4 regions of the Streptomyces spinoverrucosus genome follow, and region 1 is predicted to be linked to each of the others. Evidence: riboswitches for the same ligand, from Rfam matches in the RefSeq annotation. Region 1 holds a riboswitch; each other region holds the start of a gene.

Evidence for each region. A riboswitch is a leader RNA that binds a small molecule or an ion and turns the genes downstream of it on or off. The one in region 1 is predicted to bind cobalamin.
Region 2: it holds a riboswitch for cobalamin, as region 1 does, so the genes downstream of both, I2W78_RS31905 (cobalamin biosynthesis protein) here and I2W78_RS35550 ((2Fe-2S) ferredoxin domain-containing protein) in region 1, are expected to answer to the same signal.
Region 3: it holds a riboswitch for cobalamin, as region 1 does, so the genes downstream of both, I2W78_RS12310 (ribonucleoside-diphosphate reductase subunit alpha) here and I2W78_RS35550 ((2Fe-2S) ferredoxin domain-containing protein) in region 1, are expected to answer to the same signal.
Region 4: it holds a riboswitch for cobalamin, as region 1 does, so the genes downstream of both, I2W78_RS06950 (CoA-acylating methylmalonate-semialdehyde dehydrogenase) here and I2W78_RS35550 ((2Fe-2S) ferredoxin domain-containing protein) in region 1, are expected to answer to the same signal.

Annotation. Positions count from the first base shown of each region.
Region 1 covers NZ_JADPZX010000002.1:19,558-23,760, reverse strand. Annotated here, with positions in the region: gene I2W78_RS35560 (Gfo/Idh/MocA family protein) at 1-58, shown strand, start outside; gene I2W78_RS35555 (BCCT family transporter) at 85-1,779, opposite strand; cobalamin riboswitch at 1,920-2,115, shown strand; gene I2W78_RS35550 ((2Fe-2S) ferredoxin domain-containing protein) at 2,158-2,547, shown strand; gene I2W78_RS35545 (ABC transporter substrate-binding protein) at 2,645-3,637, shown strand; gene I2W78_RS35540 (FecCD family ABC transporter permease) at 3,679-4,203, shown strand, end outside.
Region 2 covers NZ_JADPZX010000001.1:7,021,457-7,025,659, reverse strand. Annotated here, with positions in the region: gene I2W78_RS31930 (hypothetical protein) at 1-125, shown strand, start outside; gene I2W78_RS40845 (Scr1 family TA system antitoxin-like transcriptional regulator) at 515-679, shown strand; gene I2W78_RS31920 (hypothetical protein) at 876-1,271, shown strand; gene I2W78_RS31915 (hypothetical protein) at 1,201-1,512, opposite strand; gene I2W78_RS41225 (DUF397 domain-containing protein) at 1,542-1,751, opposite strand; cobalamin riboswitch at 2,069-2,209, shown strand; partial or broken gene I2W78_RS31905 (cobalamin biosynthesis protein) at 2,312-3,252, shown strand; gene I2W78_RS31900 (cobyric acid synthase) at 3,249-4,203, shown strand, end outside.
Region 3 covers NZ_JADPZX010000001.1:2,761,678-2,765,880, forward strand. Annotated here, with positions in the region: gene mctP (monocarboxylate uptake permease MctP) at 1-1,519, shown strand, start outside; gene I2W78_RS12305 (GNAT family N-acetyltransferase) at 1,662-2,168, shown strand; cobalamin riboswitch at 2,222-2,361, shown strand; gene I2W78_RS12310 (ribonucleoside-diphosphate reductase subunit alpha) at 2,486-4,203, shown strand, end outside.
Region 4 covers NZ_JADPZX010000001.1:1,514,504-1,518,706, reverse strand. Annotated here, with positions in the region: gene I2W78_RS06965 (ABC transporter ATP-binding protein) at 1-539, shown strand, start outside; partial or broken gene I2W78_RS40305 (GNAT family N-acetyltransferase) at 685-858, opposite strand; gene I2W78_RS06955 (cobalamin-binding protein) at 1,015-1,944, opposite strand; cobalamin riboswitch at 2,017-2,190, shown strand; gene I2W78_RS06950 (CoA-acylating methylmalonate-semialdehyde dehydrogenase) at 2,386-3,909, shown strand; gene I2W78_RS06945 (acyl-CoA dehydrogenase family protein) at 3,915-4,203, shown strand, end outside.

The DNA of each region.
Region 1 (4,203 bases):
GGTCAACCACCGCGCGGGCCTCGACTCACGGCCCAGCGAGATGCCGCCGGCCACCTGACCACACCCCGGCACCCCGCAGGGACGTCACGGCTCGTCGTCGGTCTCCCTGCGGGCCTGCGCCGCCCGCCGCAGCCGGTAGTGGCGCGCCGGAGCCTGTCCTGCGACCACGTCGCCGACCATCGTGCGTACGACGTCCTGCAGCCGGTGCAGTGCGTGGTGCCGCGTGTGTCCCGCGCCCGGGTCCTCCCGCAGCTCCTTCAGCAGCGCCCAGCACAGCAGCAGCATGACGACCACGAACGGCAGCGCCACCAGGATCGTCGCCGTCTGCAGCGAGTTCAGCCCGCCCACCACCAGCAGCACCGCCGCCACCGCCGCCATCAGCACACCCCACAGCACGACGAGCCACGACGGCGGGTGCAGCGCGCCGCGACTGGTCAGGGAGCCCATCACCAGCGACGCCGAGTCGGCGCTCGTGACGAAGTAGGTCATGACCAGGACCATCGCCGCGAACGACGTGACCGTGCCGATCGGCAGGGCGTCCAGCATCGCGAACAGCGCCGCCTCGGCGCCGTCCGCCACCTCGCCCCCGAGGTCCGCCTGACCGGTCGACTCCAGCCGCAGCGCCGTACCGCCCATCACGCAGAACCAGACGACGGTCGCACCGCTCGGCACCAGCAGCACTCCGATGAGGAACTCGCGGATGCTCCGGCCGTGCGAGATACGGGCGATGAACGTCCCCACGAACGGTGCCCACGACAGCCACCACGCCCAGTAGAAGATCGTCCAGGTGCCCAGCCACGACTGGTCGGAGAAGGCGCCGGTGCGCGTGGCCATCGGCAGCAGGTCGTTGAGATAGCCGCCGACGGACGCCGGGATCGTGTCCAGGATGTGGACGGTGGGGCCGAACAGGAAGACGAACAGCATCAGAGCGGCGGCGAGCACGATGTTCAGCGTCGACAGCCACTTGATGCCCCGGTGCAGACCGGAGAAGGCCGAGACGACGAACGCCGCCGACAGGACCGCGATGATGACCAGTTCCGTGTTCCGGGTGGCGCCGATTCCCGCCGTGAGGTCGAGCCCCTCGGCCACCTGGAGCGCGCCCAGGCCCAGACTCGTCGCCGTACCGAACACGGTCGCGAAGACGGCGAGCAGATCGATCACCTTGCCGGGCCAGGACACCGCCCGCCGCGCCCCGATGAGCGGCACGAACGCGGCGCTGAGCCGATTGCCGCGGCCCTTGCGGAAACCGGCGTACGCCAGCGCCAGCCCGGCGATCCCGTAGATGGCCCATGGGGTGAGCGTCCAGTGGAAGAACGAGTACTCCAGGGCCGTACGCGCCGCCGCGGCGGACTCGGCGGGCACTCCGCTCGCCGGGGGCGGCGCCAGATAGTGCGTGAGCGGCTCCCCGACGCCGTAGAACATCAGGCCGATGCCCATGCCCGCGCTGAACATCATCGCGATCCAGGCGAGGTTCCCGAACTCCGGCTCGGAGTCGTCCTCGCCCAGCCTGATCAGGCCGAACCGGCTGAACGCGATCACCAGGCACAGGACCAGGAACACGTCCGCGGCGACCACGAACAGCCAGCCGAAGTTGTCCAGGACCCAGGCCAGACTGGCTGAGGAGACGCTGTCGAAGGACTCGTCACCGAGCCAGGCCCACAGCACCACGGCGGCGACCGCGGCCATCCCGATCCCGACGAGGGCGCGGTCGGGCGCACCGTTGACCGGAGCGCCGGACGGAGGATCCGGCTGAGGCTGATCGATCGATTCCGTGCTCATGACGCCCAACTATGGTGCGGTATCACCCCATAACGAGGGGTGGCGCGCCGCCCGGCGGTACCGATGGGGGCGGCGCGTTCCGCATGGCGCCCGCCGGTGGTGTGCAGCACTTCACCGTGGCCGGCCGCGCTGCGGGCGTATGAGATGACGAGTCCGTCTGTCATGATGTCCCGCGAAAAGGCGACGGCGGAACGAGGAAGCCGGTGTGAATCCGGCGCGGTCCCGCCACTGTGATCGGCGAGCGGATCCCGAACAGACCACTGCCCGGACGAGGGTGGGAAGGCCGGGACGAGCACTGACCCGAGAGCCAGGAGACTCACGCGGTCGCCTCCTCGACGTGACCGGGGCGGATTTCCCCGGGGAGGAGGGCTTGTTCTGATGTCTGCCGAGACATCACGGGGCGGTTCGGTGCCGTGCCGGGTCGTCGTGTGCCGTGACTGCTGCTGCGGCAGCCCGAAGGTGACCGGCGTCGACCACGGTGAGCAGACCACGCGTCTGGCCGAGAGCGCCCCGGTCCGGATCACCGACTGTCTCGACGTGTGCGACCAGGCGAACGTGATCGTCGTACAGCCCTCGTCGCAGGGGCGCGCCGCCGGGGGCCGGCCTGTGTGGTTCGGCCTGGTCAACGATTCCGCCGCGACCGACGACATCGCCGCCTGGGTCCGGGCGGGCGGCCCGGGTCTCGCCGCGCTGCCGGAGATCCTGAGTCTCTACGTCTTCACCCCGCCACGGCGTGCCCGGTCCGGGGCGCTCGTGCCGCCGGGCTGACCACCTTCCCGACGCCACTGAACGAGCCGTATCCGGCCACTTCCGGACCACCGTCCGGATGGTTCCACGTTCCACCCCGCGGTGAGAGGACCACCACATGATGGGCAAGCGCCCGCTCTCCCTGCTGTCGGCGATCGCCGCGGCTGCCCTGCTGATATCCGGCTGTGGCGGCACCGCCACCGAGAACGACGCCGCCCAGTCGGACACCGCCGCCGAGGGCTTCCCGGTCACCGTGTCCAACTGCGGTGTGCGGACCACCTATCAGCGACCCCCGCAGCGCGCGGTGTCGCTGAACCAGCACGCGACCGAGGTCATGCTGGCCCTCGGGCTGGAGAACTCGATGGTGGGCACGGCCTACCTCGACGACAAGATCCTCCCGGAGTACCAGGACGCGTACGACGGGATCAAGGTCGTCGCCAAGGAGTACCCGTCCTTCGAGACGCTGCTGGCCGCCGAACCCGACTTCGCCTACGGCGGGTTCGCCAGCACCTTCGACGAGAAGGAGGGCCGCAGCCGCGACGCCCTGTCCAAGGCCGGGATCAACTCCTATCTGAACATCGAGGAATGCCCGTCCGGCCCCGTGACGATGACCACGATGGACCAGGAGATCCGGAACGTGGCCAAGATCTTCGGTGTACCGGACCGGGCCGAGCGGGAGTTGAAGGAACTCCACGCCACCCTGGACACGGTCGAGGAAAAGCTCGCCGGAGTCACTCCGGTCAAGCTCTTCGTCTACGACAGCGGCGACAAGACCGCCTTCACCGCGGGCGGCGCGGGCATCGGCAACGAGATGATCAAGCAGGCCGGCGGGGTGAACCTCTTCGCGGACCTGGACAAGGTGTTCGGTGACGTGTCGTTCGAGCAGGTGGCCGAGCGCGCGCCCGAGGTCGTCGTCATCTACGACTACGGCGACCAGCCGGTCGCGGACAAGAAGAAGTTCCTGCTGAACAACCCGGCGCTCAAGGACGTACCCGCCATCAAGAACAAGCGGTTCGCGGTGCTGCCGCTGTCGTCCACGGTGCTGGGCGTGCGGGTGCCCGCCGGCGTGGAGTCCCTGGCCCGGCAGCTCCACCCGGACCGCTTCAAGTGAGCGGCGCTATCGACGCCAAGGGCGTGACCGACGAGCAGGACGTGTCAGACGCGAGCGGGCCCGGGGAAACCCTCGGGCGCCGCCCCGGTGTCCCGTACGCACTCGTGCTCCTGCTGCTGACCGCTCTGGTGCTCGCCGCGGCGACCTTCGGGTTCGCCGTCGGATCCGTCGGCGTCCCGCCCGACCAGGTCTGGGGCATCCTGCTGCACCGGGTGCATCCGGCTCTGGCCGACCCGACCTGGACCGCCGTCCGCGAGACGATCGTCATCGACGTACGGCTGCCCCGGGTACTGCTGGCCGGCGTCGTGGGCGCCGGCCTTGCGGTGTGCGGGATGGCCCTGCAGGCACTCGTACGCAACCCCCTCGCGGACCCGATGCTGCTCGGGGTGTCGTCCGGCGCCTCGGTCGGCGCGGTGCTGGTCGTCGTCTTCAACCTCACCCTGTTCGGTGTGTTCTCGCTGCCGGTGGCGGCGTTCCTCGGTGCCCTCGCCGCGCTCGTCGCCGTCTACTTCCTGGCCCGGTCCGGCGGGCGAATGACCACCGTGCGGCTGGTACTGGCGGGCGTG
Region 2 (4,203 bases), on a different contig from region 1:
TCTCCCGGCGGGAGAGGGCGTCGACCCGCGGCGGCTCAGCGGCGCTGTCCACCACGGGTGCGTACGTGTGCTTTGCGCTGTGCGCGGCTGCGGTGGCGTACGGAATTTTCCTGATCATGGCCTGAGACCGGAAGCCTCACGGCCGTCTCTGTTCACCTCTGCTCAGCCCTGACAACTTCAGAATCAACCCCCGTAGGCGCTTTGTAATGCTTGCGGGGGTTTTATCCGCATTCGGAGCAGCGCAGCGACCTTGCCGGGAAGTTGCTGTCCGACAGTGGCCGCCTGACGAGTCAACGACGACATGTGGCAGGGAGCACCATGGCCAGAGACATCGATCCGAGCCTGAATCGGCGCAGGCTCCGCATCGAGCTGCGCAAAGCCCGCGAGTAAGCCGTGTTCACCTCGGGCGCGCTGATCGCCACCGGTGACGCGGGGCCGAACCTGCGCCGACTCGTGGAGCTCCGTACGACACGTCAGGAGCGCTACCTCGACGGCGACGAGGGGCGGCCCTTCGGTGTTCCGTCAGCAGTTGGACCACCTCAAGACGCTGATGCAGCGGCCCCGGGTGAACCTGCAGGTGCTGCCCTTCTCCGCAGGGGCACACTTCAGCGTGGCCACGTTCATCGTGAGGAGTGTTTCGAGGAAATCAGCAGCATCGCTTGTCACGGTGACCGAATGATCGAGCTGATCGACGCGGTCAAGGAGAGTCTGGACAACAACTGACCCCGGGACGGGACGGCCCGGGCGAGTTCGGGGGTGGACCGATGGCGGTCTTCGGGTTGCGAGAGTGGTGGCGCCGGTTGCGCGCGGCCCGGACCGTTCCGCCGGGTGAGGATCCCGGGGTCCCTCCCGAGTCCGCTCAGCAGGAAGGACCCGTGCCACTCGACGACTGCACCCTGAAGGCCTACGCCATGCAGCGGCCGGAGTGGGTGGACGCTCTGATCCGGGTGGAGAACGCCCGGGTGGACGGGGAGATACGCCTGCTGTCGGTCCGGCTGCTCCTGGGAACGGCGTGCGCCAGTCTGCTGCTGTTCAGCATCGCCGTGGCCGCCAGAGTCGCCCCCGCACTCCCCTTCGGGATCGCGACCCCGCTCACCACGGCGGTGATCGGCGCGACCGGAGCAGCGCTGGTCACCGTGCTCGGCGCCGGACTGGGCAGGGCGCTGCGCCATCGCTCCGGCAGCACGCAGAGCGGCCCCGTCAGTGGTGCGGGGACCTCCGGGGCTGAGCCGACGCCAGGGCCCGGTGCAGAACCCGGAGCCGGTCGCTGACCGGGGTGAGCCCCCACCACAGACCGGCGGCCCCGGCGATGAGCACGGTCAGCGCCAGCCAGACCACGGCACGCGCCTCACCGGCCGGCACCAGCAGCGCGGCCAGGGCGCCGACTCCGACGGCGAGCCCACCCATCACCGTGGCGTACAGCGCCAGCGGCGCGGCCGACGTGATCGAACTCCCCCTTGTGTGCGGCTTCCTCGTCCGCTCCGAGGAAGAACCCTTGGCCCGGTCTCCCATGCGCTTACCTCCCGCCCCCGCACGGATCGTCAAGAACCATCCGCTCCCGGGTCCGCCAGCCCCGACAGAAAACCACACCACGCGGCGTGGCGGAAGGTGAGCACAGCGTCGTGGCGCCCCTTCGAGTCACGCACGAGCACCTCGGTCTCCCCCAGGGCCAGTTCCAGACACTCACCGCCCGTATTGCCGGAATGGCTGCTCCTGATCCACACCCGCCGCCACGACTCACCGCCGATCACACCGACCTCCTTCACCCAAGAGTCAGCGCACCGACACGGCGTCCTCACCGCGACGTCCCCCAGCGCCGTGTCCCGCCACCGCCCGGGGTCCGCCCCAGGGCAACGGAGGCTCGGCCACACCAGGTTCGTCTCCCCGCCACGAATCACCCAATGCCGCTCGCCGGCGCTCTCAGCCTTCGCACTGCCGTTCTCCTGGAGTGTGCCCAGCTTCCCGGCCTGGAAAGAGGCTAGAAGGCGCCGATTCCGACGGCTGACGATATTTCAGCGATGTGGAACTCCGCACACCGCAGCGTCGCAGGTCAACGGCAAGTTGACGGCCGTTCCGGCCCCGTGGTGGACTTCCGGAGCCATGTACGGCGGCAGGAGAGGAAGTCGGTGTGAATCCGGCGCGGTCCCGCCACTGTGACCGGGGAGGTAACTCCCCGGGAGCCAGGAACTCTCGCCGCCGGTCTCGTCGAACCAGGGCGCGGACACCCTGAGTGAGGACATAACGCGATGCTCGGCTGCCCAGTGAGGTCCCGCACCAGGTCTCTGCCCGACCGCACGGCCGGCTGAGCCCCATGCGTGCCGATCGCGTCTTCGCGTACGGCGCCGCCGCCGGCCTCCTCGGCGACCTCCTCCTCGGCGATCCGCGCCGCGGGCATCCGGTCGCCGCGTTCGGGCGGGCCGCCGCCGCCGTGGAACGGGTGTTGTGGCGCGACCACCGCGCTTGGGGTGCGGCGCACACCGCCGTGTGCGCCGGTGGCGCCGTCGCGCTCGGTGCCCTCGCCCGCAGGGTCGTACGGTCCTCCCCCGCCGCCTCCGTCGCCGTCACCGGGCTCGCCACCTGGGCCGTCGTCGGGGGGACTTCACTCGCCCGCGAAGCCCGGGCCATCGGGCATGCCCTGGAGGCCGGGGACGTCGAGGGGGCGCGGGCGCGGCTGCCGCATCTGTGCGGGCGGGATCCGCAGGCCCTCGACGCCGACGGGATCGCCCGCGCCGTGGTCGAGTCGGTCGCCGAGAACACCTCCGACGCGGTGGTGGGGGCGCTGGTGTGGGGGGCCGTCGGTGGAGTGCCCGGCCTCGTCGGGTTCCGAGCCGTGAACACCCTGGACGCCATGGTCGGGCACAAGTCGCCCAAGTACCGGCGGTACGGGTGGGCCTCCGCTCGGCTCGACGACGTCGCCGGGTGGCCGGGGGCTCGGCTGACCGCCGTACTCGCCGCTCTCGCCGGACCGGATCCGCGCGCGGCCGTGCGGGCCTGGCACGACGACGCCGGTCGGCATCCCAGCCCCAACGCCGGGCCCGTGGAGGCGTCGTTCGCGGGCGCGCTGGGGGTGCGGCTCGGCGGCACCCTCTCGTACGGGGGCGGGTCGAGCACCGGCCCCTGCTCAACGGCCGGGGACGTCTGGTCGAAGTCGCCGACATCGATCGGGCCGTACGGCTCTCCCGGCGCGTCGGCTGGCTCGCGCTCGGCGTGTGCGCGGGCGCGCGGATGCTGAGGAAGGGGCGTGCGTCATGAGCGGGGGACTTCTGGTCGCCGGTACCACCTCCGACGCCGGAAAGAGTGTCGTCACCGCCGGGATCTGCCGCTGGCTGGTGCGGCAGGGCGTCAAGGTCGCGCCCTTCAAGGCGCAGAACATGTCGCTCAATTCGTTCGTCACCCGCGAGGGTGCCGAGATCGGGCGGGCGCAGGCCATGCAGGCGCAGGCGTGCCGTGTGGAGCCGACCGCGCTGATGAACCCGGTGCTGCTCAAGCCGGGCGGGGAGCGGAGCAGCCAGGTGGTGCTGCTGGGCAGGCCCGTCGGGGAGATGAGCGCGCGCGGGTACCACGGGGGACGGCAGCAGCGGCTTCTCGGTACCGTGCTCGACTGTCTCGCCGAGTTGCGGGGCACGTATGACGCGGTGATCTGTGAGGGGGCCGGCAGCCCGGCCGAGATCAATCTGCGGCGGACGGACATCGTGAACATGGGGATCGCGCGCAACGCCCGGCTCCCCGTGCTCGTCGTCGGCGACATCGACCGTGGCGGGGTCTTCGCCTCGTTCTTCGGGACCGTCGCCCTGCTGTCGCCGCAGGACCAGGAGTTCGTCGCCGGGTTCCTCGTCAACAAGTTCCGCGGGGATGTCTCCCTGCTGGAGCCGGGGCTGGACATGCTCCGGACGCTCACCGGGCGGCGGACGTACGGTGTGCTGCCGTACCGGCACGGGCTGGGGATCGACGAGGAGGACGGACTGCGCGTCTCGATGCGCGGGGCCGTGCGGGAGTCCGTCGTCGCGCCGCCCGTCGGCGCGGACGTGCTGCGCGTCGCCGTGTGTGCGGTACCGCTGATGTCCAACTTCACGGACGTGGACGCCCTCGCCGCCGAACCCGGTGTCGTGGTGCGGTTCGTGGACCGGCCCGAGGAGCTGGCCGACGCCGATCTCGTGGTGATACCGGGGACGCGCGGGACCGTACGGGCACTGGAGTGGCTGC
Region 3 (4,203 bases), on a different contig from region 1:
CAAGGCCGAGAACGAGCACAGCCTCGACGAATGGGGCCTGGGCGGCCGGTCGTTCGGCACCTGGATCACCTGGTTCCTGCTCGGCGGCGACCTCTACACGGCGTACACCTTCGTCGCCGTACCGGCGGCGATCTACGCCGCGGGCGCGGCCGGCTTCTTCGCGGTGCCGTACACGATCCTCATCTACCCGATGATGTTCGTCTTCCTGCCCCGCCTGTGGTCCGTCTCGCACAAGCACGGATACGTCACCACCTCGGACTTCGTCCGGGGCCGCTTCGGCTCGAAGGGCCTCTCCCTCGCGGTGGCCGTCACCGGCATCCTCGCGACGATGCCGTACATCGCGCTCCAGCTGGTCGGCATCCAGGCCGTGCTGGACGTGATGGGCATCGGCGGTGGCGAGGACACCAACTGGTTCATCAAGGACCTGCCGCTGCTGATCGCCTTCGGCGTGCTGGCCGCGTACACCTACTCGTCGGGTCTGCGGGCACCGGCCCTGATCGCGTTCGTGAAGGACGCGCTGATCTACATCGTCATCGCCGTCGCGATCATCTACATCCCGATCAAGCTGGGCGGCTTCGACGACATCTTCAGCGCGGCGAGCGACAAGTACGAGGCAGCCGGTGCGGGCGGACTCATACCGAACGCGGCCTCGCAGTGGACCTACGCCACGCTGGCGCTGGGCTCGGCGCTCGCGCTGTTCATGTACCCGCACAGCGTGACGGCGGTCCTCTCCAGCCGCAGCCGGGACGTGATCCGCCGCAACTCCACGATCCTGCCGCTGTACTCGCTGATGCTGGGCATGCTGGGCCTGCTCGGCTTCATGGCGATCGCGGCCGGTATCAAGGTGGAGAACGGCCAGCTGGCGATCCCGCAGCTGTTCGAGAACATGTTCCCGGACTGGTTCACGGGCGTCGCGTTCGCGGCGATCGGCATCGGCGCGCTGGTCCCGGCGGCCATCATGTCGATCGCGGCCGCGAACCTCTTCACCCGCAACATCTACAAGGACTTCCTGAAGCCGGACGCCACGCCCGCACAGGAGACCAAGGTCTCCAAGATGGTGTCCCTGCTGGTGAAGGTCGGCGCCCTCGTCTTCGTCCTCGGCATGGACAAGACGGTCGCGATCAACTTCCAGCTGCTGGGCGGCATCTGGATCCTGCAGACCATGCCCGCCCTGGTCGGCGGCCTGTTCACCCGCTGGTTCCACCGCTGGGCCCTGCTGGCCGGCTGGGCGGTCGGCATGATCTACGGCACGGTCGCGGCGTACGGCGTCGCCTCCCCGACCCAGAAGCACTTCGGCGGCTCGTCGGCGGAGATCCCCGGCATCGGCGAGATCGGCTACATCGGCCTCACCGCGTTCGTCCTCAACCTGGTGGTGACGGTGGTCCTCACCTTCGTCCTGAGGGCGGCGAAGGCCCCCGAGGGCATCGATGAGACGAAGCCCGAGGACTACACCGCGGACGCCGGAGACCCGGGAGTCCAGGTGGAGCTTCCCCCGGCAACGGCTGGGGCAAGCCACTAAGAAGCGCGAGAACAACGCCCTCAGGGGCGCGGGGCTGTATCGATATGCGGCTCCGCCGCGTGGGCGCGAGAACCCACCACAACCCGCAGCGGGCCGCCGGCATCGAGCCATACGGCGGCCCGCTGTCGTACACACTCCCCCCATGGACATCGTCATCCGCCCCGCCATCCCCACCGAATACGACGCCCTCGGCGACATCACGGCCCAGGCCTATCTCCAGGACGGCCTACTGGACTTCGGGGAGAGCGACGAATACCTCGGGGAACTCAACAACGTAGCGAAGCGGGCGGCCGCCGCAGAGGTACTGGTAGCCGTCGAGCACGAACGCGTCCTGGGCGGCGTGACCTTCGTCCCCTCCGGCGGCCCCATGGCCGACATAGCGGGCCTCGGAGAGGCCGAGATCCGCATGTTGGCCGTAGCGCCGGAGGCCCGCGGCCGAGGCGTCGGCGAGGCCCTCGTACGCGCCTGCATCGACCGCGCACGCACCGCCGACGGCTGCACCGGCATCGTCCTCTCCACCCAGCGCACCATGCACACAGCCCACCGCATCTACGAACGCCTCGGCTTCACCCGCACACCCGACCGCGACTGGAACCCCATCCCCCACCTCGACGACATCACGCTTCTCACCTACCAGTTGACGCTCTGAAGTCATCGGCGACACAACATATGGGGGTGCCTTCCGCACCCGGCACTAGATGTATGCTCATGCTCGCTGTCGCCGCAGGGGAATCCGGTGCGAATCCGGAACTGTCCCGCAACGGTGTACTTGTGCATGTCTGTTCCCACAGACGCCGTGCACAGGAGTCAGTCCGAGGACCTGCCGACAGCGCACCCGGCCCGTCCGGTCCGGGTGCCCGACGTCCGGGCCTCGTGGAATGGGCCGGTGGACGCGACGCCGCGTGCGCTCGTGTGCTGCCCCCTGCCCTCCGCAAGGCCCCTGTGCCGAGCGAGGGAGAGCCCCACATGACCATCGCGCCAGCCGAACCGGCCAAAGCGACTCCGGTGGAAGTGGAAACCGACGGTCCCGGAACCGCGTTGCTGCGGACCCTGACCGAGCTGACCGCCGACCTCCCCGACGCCGACCCCGGCCGGGTCGCCGCCGCCGCGCTGCGCGGCCGCTCCGCCCGGGCGGACGAGGCGGAGCTGCGCGAGCTGGCCACGGAGGCCGCCGCCGGCCTCATCTCCGAGGACCCCGCCTACTCCCGGCTGGCCGCCCGGCTGCTGACCATCTCCATCGCCGCCGAGGCCGCCTCCCAGGGCGTCACGTCCTTCACCGAGTCCGTCGCCGTGGGGCACCGGGAGGGTCTCATCGCCGACCGCACGGCCGACTTCGTACACCGGCACGCCGACCGCCTGAACGCCCTGATCGACCCGAACGCCGACGACCGCTTCGGCTACTTCGGCCTGCGCACCCTGCACAGCCGCTACCTGCTCCGGCACCCGATCACCCGCAGGGTCATCGAGACGCCCCAGCACTTCATGCTGCGCGTCGCCGCCGGCCTCGCCGAGGACGACACCCCCCGGTCGGTGGACGAAGTCGCCGCGCTCTACGGGCTCATGAGCCGCCTCGACTACCTCCCCTCCTCCCCCACCCTGTTCAACTCCGGCACCCGGCACCCCCAGATGTCGTCCTGCTACCTCCTGGACTCCCCCAAGGACGAGCTGGACTCCCTCTACGAGCGCTACCACCAGGTGGCCCGGCTCTCCAAGCACGCCGGCGGCATCGGGCTTTCGTACTCCCGGATCCGTTCCCGCGGCTCCCTGATCCGCGGCACCAACGGCCACTCCAACGGCATCGTCCCGTTCCTGAAGACCCTCGACGCCTCCGTCGCCGCCGTGAACCAGGGCGGCCGGCGCAAGGGCGCGGCCGCGGTCTACCTGGAGACCTGGCACTCCGACATCGAGGAGTTCCTGGAGCTGCGCGACAACACCGGCGAGGACGCCCGCCGTACGCACAACCTCAACCTCGCGCACTGGATCCCGGACGAGTTCATGCGCCGGGTGAACGCGGACGCGCAGTGGTCGCTGTTCTCGCCGTCGGACGTGCCCGAGCTGGTCGACCTGTGGGGCGAGGAGTTCGACGCCGCCTACCGCGAGGCCGAGGCGCGGGGCCTGGCGAAGAAGACGCTGCCCGCCCGCGAGCTGTACGGCCGGATGATGCGCACCCTCGCGCAGACCGGCAACGGCTGGATGACCTTCAAGGACGCCGCCAACCGGACCGCCAACCAGACCGCCGAGCCGGGCCACGTCGTGCACTCCTCGAACCTCTGCACGGAGATCCTGGAGGTCACCAGCGACGGGGAGACGGCCGTCTGCAACCTGGGGTCGGTGAACCTGGGCGCCTTTGTCGACACGGCGACTCAAGACATCGACTGGGAGCGGCTGGACGCCACCGTCCGCACCGCCGTCACCTTCCTCGACCGCGTGGTCGACATCAACTTCTACCCGACCGAGCAGGCGGGCCGCTCCAACGCCCGGTGGCGTCCCGTCGGCCTCGGCGCGATGGGCCTGCAGGACGTCTTCTTCAAGCTGCGGCTGCCCTTCGACTCGCCCCAGGCGAAGGCCCTGTCCACCCGGATCGCCGAGCGCATCATGCTCGCCGCGTACGAGGCGTCCGCCGACCTCGCCGAGCGCAACGGGCCGCTGCCCGCGTGGGACAAGACCCGTACCGCCCGGGGCGT
Region 4 (4,203 bases), on a different contig from region 1:
ACGTCCGCCAGGTCGTGGAACTCGGGCGCACACCGTTCCGCGGCCGCTTCGACGCGCTGACGGAGCACGATCGGCGGATCGTCGACGCGGCGCTGGAACGGACCGACATCACCGGCAAGCAGTACCAGAGCTGGCACACCCTCTCCGGAGGGGAGAAGCAGCGTGCCCAACTCGCCCGCGCCCTCGCCCAGGAACCGCAGGAGATCCTGCTCGACGAACCCACCAACCACCTCGACATACGCCACCAGCTCGAACTCCTCGACCTGCTGACATCACTGGACGTCACCTGCGTCGTCGCCCTGCACGACCTCAACCTCGCCGCCCGTTACTGCGACCACATCGTCGTCCTCGACCACGGCGAGGTCGCCGCGGCGGGCACCCCGGAGGCCGTGCTGACCCCGGACCTGATCAAGTCGGTCTACGGCGTCAACGTCCTCGTCGACCGCGAACCCACCACCGGCACCCTCCGCATCACCTACCTGGCCGCCACCGCCACGGGAACGACTGCCACACAGGTGATGCAACTCGATCCCCAATAGGACTCGTCAGCTGCTGACCGGTGATGTCGTAGCCGGATGAGGAGAGTGCACCGCTTCGACAGACGACTGGGCATTCCCGCACCGCTTCCGGTGTTCGGGCCTACCTACCGAGGTTGGGGCCGTGGTTACAGGGGTTGGGGGGCCAGGGAACGGGCGGGGTGGCGGGGGTCCAGCCCTGGTGGCGGTAGAAGGACATGGCTCGTGGCGACTGGACGGACGTCAGCAGCCAGGAGCGGCCCTCGGGGGCGTCGGCGGTCACGGCCTCCAGGAGCTTGCCCGCGAGACCGGCGCCCCGGGCATCGGCGCGGACCGCGAGCTCGGGGCTCCGGCGGCGCGGGACACCTGGCTCCTCGGCGTCCCTCTCTGCCTCGGGCTCCCCGGCCTGTATCTGGCGTGAACGGCGCGCGCCGTGCTGTACGCCCTGCTGATCCACCTGCGGTACCAGCACCGCTTCCGGCGCCGGTCGTGACCCGCTTCAGCGGCGGGCGTCGTCCTCGAACGGGCGCGCCTCCGCCGCCGTAACCGTCTCCCCGGCCCGCACACCGTGCAGGACATGCGCCAGTACCTCCGCGCCACGGACCACGCGCGGGCCGGGGCGGTTGAAGTAGGCCGGGCCGTCGAGCACCCACACCCGGCCGGCCCGGACGGCGGGCAGGTCCGCCCAGCCGGGCAGAGCGGTCAGCAACTCCCGTTCCTTCAGCGTCCGTTCGGGAGCGAAGCCGCAGGGCAGCACCAGGACGACGTCCGGCTGGGCCGCGCGTACGGCCTCCCAGGTCATCGGCTTGGTGTGTTCGCCGGGCGCGGCGAGCAGCGGCTCGCCCCCGGCGCGGGTGATCTGCTCGGGCACCCAGTGTCCGGCGGGCCACAGCGGGTCCAGCCACTCGATGGCGACGACGCGCGGCCGGTCCCGCCCCGCCACCGCAGCACGGACCCGGTCGAGCCGGGCCCGCAGCTCCGCCCGACGCTGCTCGGCCCGCTCCCGCACTCCGAGCAGCTCGCCGACCGTGACCAGACAGTCCAGTACGTCGTCGAGAGTGCGCGGCTCCAGGCTGAGGACGCGGGTGCCGGCGTCCAGGACACGTACGGCCCGGCTCACCTTCTCGTACGACACGGCGCACACGTCGCACAGGTCCTGGGTGAGGACGACGTCCGGGCGGAGGCCGGCCAGGGCCTCGGTGTCGAGGGTGTAGAGGGACGACCCGGAGTGCGCCGAGCCGCCCACGGCGTCGGAGATCTCGCGGCTGGTGAGGTCGTCCGGGGTGAATTCCGCACGCGTGACGACCTGTACGCCGGTCACCGAAGCGGGAGGCCAGTCGCACTCGTGGGTCCGGCCGACCAGCCGTTCGATGAGGCCGAGCTCGGCCACGATGTCGGTCGCGGCGGGCAGCAGGGAGACGATGCGCATACCGCGACCCTAGGCGCCCGATGTCATCCGCCGCACGGCAGGACTGGATTTACTAGGACGTCCAACTATATATTCGTGGGGAAGGCCCGCGGTGCAGGGAAGCCGGTGTGAATCCGGCACGGTCCCGCCACTGTGACCGGGGAGTACGCCGTCGAGAGATACGCCACTGACGAGCTGGATGTCGGGAAGGCGGACGGCGCGCGCTGATCCGGGAGTCAGGATACCGGCCGTGGGATTTGTTCCGTGTTGTCCACGAGGATGGAGCAGACACGCATGGCACCGGTGTGCACCCACGACCCAGGTGAATCCCCCGTTCTCTGACGAGGACGGGCTTCGAGCCATACGCGATCTCGCGCTGCCCCGCACCCCGACGCCACGAGCGTCCCGAGGTGCCGGACCGGCGTGCCATCCCCGGATCCCACCTGACGAGAGCAGGCATCGATGGTCCGCGAACACGACCGCGCCGCTGTGCGCGAGTTGACCCATTTCGTCGGCGGCAAGCACACCCCGGGTACATCGGGGGCCTACGGCGAGGTGTACGACCCCAACACCGGCCGCGTCCAGGCCCATGTACCGCTGGCGAACCGTGCCGAGACCGCGGCGGCCATCGCCGACGCCGCCGAGGCCCAGCGCGAATGGGCCGCCTGGAACCCGCAGCGCCGGGCGCGTGTGCTCCTGCGCTTCCTCCAGCTTGTGGAGGAGGAGAAGGATGCGCTGGCCCGGCTGCTGTCCTCCGAGCACGGCAAGACCATCGCCGACGCGCACGGTGACATCCAACGCGGCTTGGAGGTCGTCGAGTTCGCAGCGGGCATCCCGCACCTGCTCAAGGGCGAGTTCACCGACAACGCGGGCACGGGCATCGACGTGCACTCGCTGCGCGCACCGCTCGGCGTGGTCGCCGGGATCACCCCGTTCAACTTCCCCGCGATGATTCCCCTGTGGAAGGCCGCCCCGGCCCTGGCCTGCGGCAACGCCTTCATCCTCAAGCCCTCCGAGCGCGACCCGTCGGTCCCGCTCCGCCTCGCGGAACTCTTCCTGGAGGCGGGCCTGCCGCCCGGCGTCCTCAACGTCGTCAACGGCGCCCGCGAGACCGTCGACACCCTCCTCGAAGACCCGCGCGTCGCCGCCCTCGGCTTCGTCGGCTCCACCCCGATCGCCGCGCACGTCTACGCCACCGCCGCCGCCCACGGCAAGCGCGCCCAGTGCTTCGGCGGCGCCAAGAACCACATGATCGTGATGCCGGACGCCGACCTCGACCAGGCCGTCGACGCCCTGATCGGTGCCGGATACGGCTCGGCGGGCGAGCGCTGCATGGCGATCTCCGTGGCCGTACCGGTGGGCGAACAGACCGCCGACGCCCTCGTGGCCCGCCTCAAGGACCGCATCGCCGGCCTGCGCATCGGCCGCAGCGACGACCCGGACGCCGACTTCGGCCCCCTGGTCGGCCAAGACGCCGTCGACCGCGTCCGCTCCTACGTCGACCTCGGTGTCGAGGAGGGCGCCGAACTCGTCGTCGACGGACGGGACTTCACCCTCCCCGGCCACGAGGACGGCTTCTTCGCGGGCGCCTCCCTCTTCGACCGGGTGACTCCTTCCATGCGCATCTACCAGGAGGAGATCTTCGGCCCGGTCCTGTCCGTCGTCCGCGCCGCCGACTACGAGGAGGCCCTGCGCCTGCCCAGCGAGCACACCTACGGCAACGGCGTCGCGATCTTCACCCGGGACGGCGACACCGCCCGCGACTTCACCCGGCGTGTGAACACCGGCATGGTCGGCGTCAACGTGCCCATCCCGGTGCCGGTCGCCTACCACACGTTCGGCGGCTGGAAGCGCTCCGGATTCGGCGATCTGAACCAGCACGGTCCGGACGCGATCCGCTTCTACACCCGTACGAAGACGGTCACTTCACGCTGGCCCGCCGGCCTCAGGGAAGGCGCCAGTTTCACCATCCCGACGATGGGGTGAGCGGTATGACCATGCTCACCGAGGACCAGCAGGCCCTTGTCGAGACCACCCTCGACTTCGCCCAGGACCATCTCGCCCCGCACGCCCTCGACTGGGACCGGGACAAGCACTTCCCCGTCGACGTGCTCCGCAAGGCGGCCGGTCTCGGCCTCGGCGGCGTGTACGTCCGTGAGGAGTCCGGAGGCTCCGGCCTCACTCGCGCCGACGGCGTGCTCGTCTTCGAGACGCTCGCCTCCGGCTGCCCGTCCATCGCCGGGTATCTGTCCATCCACAACATGGTCGCCTGGATGATCG